2 regions of the Fannyhessea sp. genome follow, and region 2 is predicted to be linked to the other one. Evidence: predicted binding sites of a transcription regulator. Region 2 holds the regulator's gene; the other holds the start of a gene.
The links. The regulator NrdR, encoded in region 2, represses ribonucleotide reductase genes. The targets are predictions, from matches to a motif close to AAACACNATATATNGTGTTT.
Positions count from the first base shown of each region.

Region 1: a site for NrdR is predicted at 993-1,012, ahead of nrdD (anaerobic ribonucleoside-triphosphate reductase). Genes of this name have one in related genera too.

Region 1 covers NZ_CFRCNA010000027.1:10,157-12,578, forward strand. The annotation lists gene nrdD (anaerobic ribonucleoside-triphosphate reductase) at 1-904, opposite strand, end outside; gene AC5GD6_RS05390 (Cof-type HAD-IIB family hydrolase) at 1,386-2,177, shown strand; gene AC5GD6_RS05395 (PFL family protein) at 2,276-2,422, shown strand, end outside.
Region 2 covers NZ_CFRCNA010000020.1:5,495-7,916, forward strand. The annotation lists gene nrdR (transcriptional regulator NrdR) at 729-1,181, shown strand; gene dut (dUTP diphosphatase) at 1,174-1,629, shown strand; gene AC5GD6_RS04755 (NCS2 family permease) at 1,690-2,422, shown strand, end outside.

The sequences.
Region 1 (2,422 bases), on a different contig from region 2:
ACATAAATACGGTAATAAAGGGCGCTTGACCATTGGTAGTCATAAGCGTAACAACTTGATACTGAATAGTTTGCACACCACGTGAAACCTCTTCACGCAGGCGCTTTTCAACCAAATCGTTAACTTTATCTTCATTGGGTTGAGCCCCAATAAGTTCAAGCTCGGCTAATACCTGACCACGTATTTTTTTACGAGATACCTCAATAAAAGGTGCTAAATGAGCAAGGGAGATAGACTGACCGCCATATTGTGACGATGCAACTTGAGCTATGATCTGCGTTGCAATGTTGCAGGCAGTAGAAAAGCTATGTGGTTTTTCGATCATAGTTCCCGAAATAACCGTGCCATTTTGAAGCATGTCATCAAGATTAACCAGATCGCAGTTGTGCATGTGCTGAGCATAATAATCAGCATCATGAAAATGGATGAGTCCATCTTTATGCGCTTGAACAACATCTTGTGGCAACAGCTCACGCATTGCCAGATCTTTTGAAACCTCTCCTGCCATGTAATCACGCTGAACCGAAACAACGGAAGGATTCTTGTTGGAATTTTCTTGCTTAACTTCTTCGTTATTTGATTCAATAAGTGACAAGATGGTGTCGTCTGTTGTATTGCGGTGACGCTTTTGTGCTTGTAAGTAACGATAAATGATGTACTTACGTGCAACACTAAAATGGTTAAGCGCCATAATTTGGTCTTCAACCATATCCTGAATTTCTTCAACTGTAACGGTATGACCGGCATTTTTGCATAGATCTTCTACGTTAAGAGAAGCAAAGGTAATCTCGCGCTCGGTTAAGCGTTCGTCTTCGGGGACTTCTTTATTAGCTGCAGAAATAGCGTTTATGATTTTGTGAAGGTTAAACTCCACCTCAGAACCATTGCGCTTAATAATCTTCATGACTGCTCCTCAACGCAAAAAATAAAAGTTTATGTACATTAAATTTTGCACAGACTCATAAGGTATGCTTTGTGTGCGTGTTCTATCTTGCCACAACCTGTAGTGTTAATGCAAGCAAATTTCCCCAATATCTTGTGAATTTTTCTTTATTTTGGGTCTTGACAAAAAAGTTTATATGGAAGCTCCTGTTCAATGCTTGTTATTTGCTTAGGTGCACGCGCGACATCAGAAAAAATTTACAGAGTTACCATATTCAAAATAACCATATTCAAGATGGTCACAATTGTGCCAACCACCGAAATTGCAAACATTATTCTTATGTACAAACTTTGACGATATGCCCATATCTACCACACGTATTAGATGTTCTGTATGATTGAACTACATGTCAATCTATTACACACTATACGCGAGCTTATCAAAACTATAAAAAGCACGACGTAGAAGTACATCGTAGGTAACCTACGATAAAGGAGAATTCGTGAAACCTTGGAAAAAACTTTCGGGTATTAAAGCAGCTTTTTTTGATGTAGACGGAACACTATTTAGCCACACAACCAATAGTGAACCTGCCTCCGCAATTCACGCTGTTAAAGAGCTTAAACGCCGCGGCATTATGCCAATTTTAGCAACAGGTAGACCAACGTACATGCTTGATATTATAGACACCACCCCATTTGAGGCTGCCATTACCATTAACGGACAATATTGCCTCGCACAAGACAAGGTTTTATATTCATGCCCTATTAGCAAGCATGATATAGAAATTGTTGTTGCCCAAGTTAAACAGGGTTTATATTCTTGCCAATTTCAAGAACTTGATTGCTATTACGTAAGCGATCGCAGCCAGCGTGTTATAGATATGGAGCAGTTTGTCAATCAGCATTACGAAATTCGCGATGTATCACGCGCACTTACACACGATGTCTTTCAGTTGAATGCCTATCTTTATCCAGGCGAAGAGCATCTAATGTTTGACAAAACGCACGATTTAAAATATGCGCGTTGGGCTGATAAGTATATTGATGTTATGCCTTGCGAAGGCGGAAAATCCAAAGGCGCACGCATTATGCTTGAACATTTTAATTTGAGTGCAGACGAAGTTATCTGCTTTGGTGACGGTGGCAACGATATAGGTATTTTTGATGTCTGCGCACATAGCGTGGCTATGGGAAATGCCCAAGATTGTATTAAAGATAAAAGCGAATTCATCACGCATGATATTGATGACGATGGTATTTATTTTGCATGCAAGCAACTAGGATTTATCTAATCATGCACAAGAAATGACTACCATGTGCACAAACGCGCGCGTGAGTTATAGTAAAGCATAAGCATAGTACGCTTATAGTATGGGAGGCAATGTACGCCATGGCAATCACACCTCAAGAAGTATATGAAACTCAAACAATGGTTCACCAACAAAATCTTGACTTGCGCACCATAACCATGGGTATTTCTTTACATGCCTGTGCTGATGAAAATATCTCGCGCATGTGCACTAAAATATACGATCGC
Region 2 (2,422 bases):
TTTATAAATTACAAACATATGTTCTTAATTCTTATAAAATATTTTTTCCCTACTGATTACAAGCTTTTCCTCACTTATATCCAATAAGTCATTTTACGTAATAGCTTTCCTACCTGCGATTCTAATTAATGTCCGTCTCCTCGTGTATATATAAGTTAAGAAAAAAGAAAGGACAAAAGATGAGCATGTACACGACAGATTTAACAGAGAAAAACTTTCACGACCTTGAACGTATTAAGGCACAACCATTATCTTTGAGTTTAACGATTCTATTTTCTTTTGTATTTCTTACAGGTTTTCTTCTCAATTCCTTATGTAGCAACTATCGATTGACCCATGATTCCACGCTTCTCAAAGCAAGTATTCCCTCGGAAACAATTGTTCAAAAAGGAGAAAGCATCGATTCATTGGTTAATGAATCTAACCTTAAATGCTTTGAGCGCTCGGCAATTGAATCTTGGATCATTTCATACAATAATATAGAAGGTTTTCGTTTACACGAAGGTCAGCGGATATATATACCCATGCAATTATCCAACTAATTTATGCATTGGCTTGCCCATACTATTCTCTGTACATGCAATAATGTCTAAATCCATACACAAGAACATACACTTTCATGAATTGTTTCGAGAATGTTTACGCTTAGAGTCAAAATGATTACCTCTGTAGGTGATAAACCGTTATTATGTTACATTGATATCGGAGTTTTAATCGTTAGGAGTTGTATGCACTGCCCAAAATGTGGATGTGATGTATCTAAAGTTGTAGACTCCCGTTCCTCTGAAGGAAACGACGCCATTCGTCGTCGTCGCGAATGTATAGGTTGCCAAACACGTTTTACAACCTATGAACGACGTGAGGAAATGCCCATTCTTGTTATTAAGAAAGATGGCACCAAAGAACCTTTCAGTCATGAAAAGTTGCGTCGTGGTCTTGTAGCAGCAACTATTAAACGTTCCATTGATCTTAATCGCATCAATCAGCTCATTGATTCCATAGAAACTGAGCTACGTGATAACGGAAAAACAGAAATCACTTCACAGGAAATTGGTATGCGCGTTCTTCAAAAACTTATTGATATAGATAAAGTTGCTTACGTGCGTTTTGCGTCGGTATATAGAGATTTTAAAGATGTCGAAGAATTCAGCGAAGAGTTAAGGAGTTTATCGAATGAATAGCCCTTCATCTGATACCATCCAACTTCCTATAAAACGCCTGCATGAAGATGTAATGCTTCCTCGATATGCATATTCAGGTGATGCAGGTCTTGATTTGTGTTCCTATATTGACCTTGTTCTTAAGCCTTTTGAACGCTTCTTGGTTCCAACTGGCTTAGCTATCGCAATTCCAGATGGTTACGCTGGTTTTGTACAGCCACGAAGTGGTTTAGCATATAAATGTGGTCTTTCTATGCCTAATACACCAGGCCTTATCGATGCTCACTATCGCGGAGAATTGTTTGTGAGTGTCGTCAATTTAGATCCTCATAACGATATTCATATCTCAAAAGGGGATCGAATTGCCCAACTGGTTATTCAAAAAGTTCCTGTTGTAGAGCTTGTTGAAACAGCTGAGCTTTCTTCTACCGACCGTGGCGATAACGGTTTTGGTTCCAGTGGTAATTAACCGGTAGTGTTTTCACTATCGGTTTTTTTATGTTTCTATAGGAATTCAGAAAGGATGGAGATGGAAACATTTTTTAAGGCAAGTGAGAGAGGATCTTCTGTTTCACAGGAATGTAGAGCCGGTCTTACTACGTTTTTAGCGATGGCATATATTATTGCAGTTAATCCTGCAATTTTGGTACATGCTGGTATTCCTTTAAACGCTGCTATTACAGCAACCTGCATTGGTTCAGGTATTGTAACCATTCTTATGGGACTCATTTCAAATCGTCCTGTTGCGCTTGCAACAGGCTTAGGTCTTGACGCTATTGTTGCGTTTACCTTGCCTCTTATAACTAACAACGATTGGCATACATCTATGGCAATCGTGTTCATCGAGGGTATTGTCATCCTTCTGTTAGTGTTCTGTGGTCTGCGCGAAGCTATCATGGACGCAATCCCTGTTTCATTGCGCCATGCAATCTCTGTGGGTCTTGGAATCTTTATTGCATTCATCGGTCTTAAAAACGGTGGTGTTATTGTTCCGAGCCCTGCTACTTTTGTTACGCTTAACAAGATTACCGATCCTGTTTTCATCGTTGGTGTTATTTCTGTTGCAGTAACACTTGCATGCTATGCCCTCAAAGTTAAAGGTGCTTTGTTAATTGGTATTGCTCTTGCGGTAATTGCAGGTATTCCACTAGGCGTTACTTCGCTTCCTACGGGCTTTATTGCACCGCTTGATTTCTCTACCTTTGGTGCTCCTTTTATGGTTGACGAAGAGGGGACCATGGGAATTGTTAAAGCGCTTATCA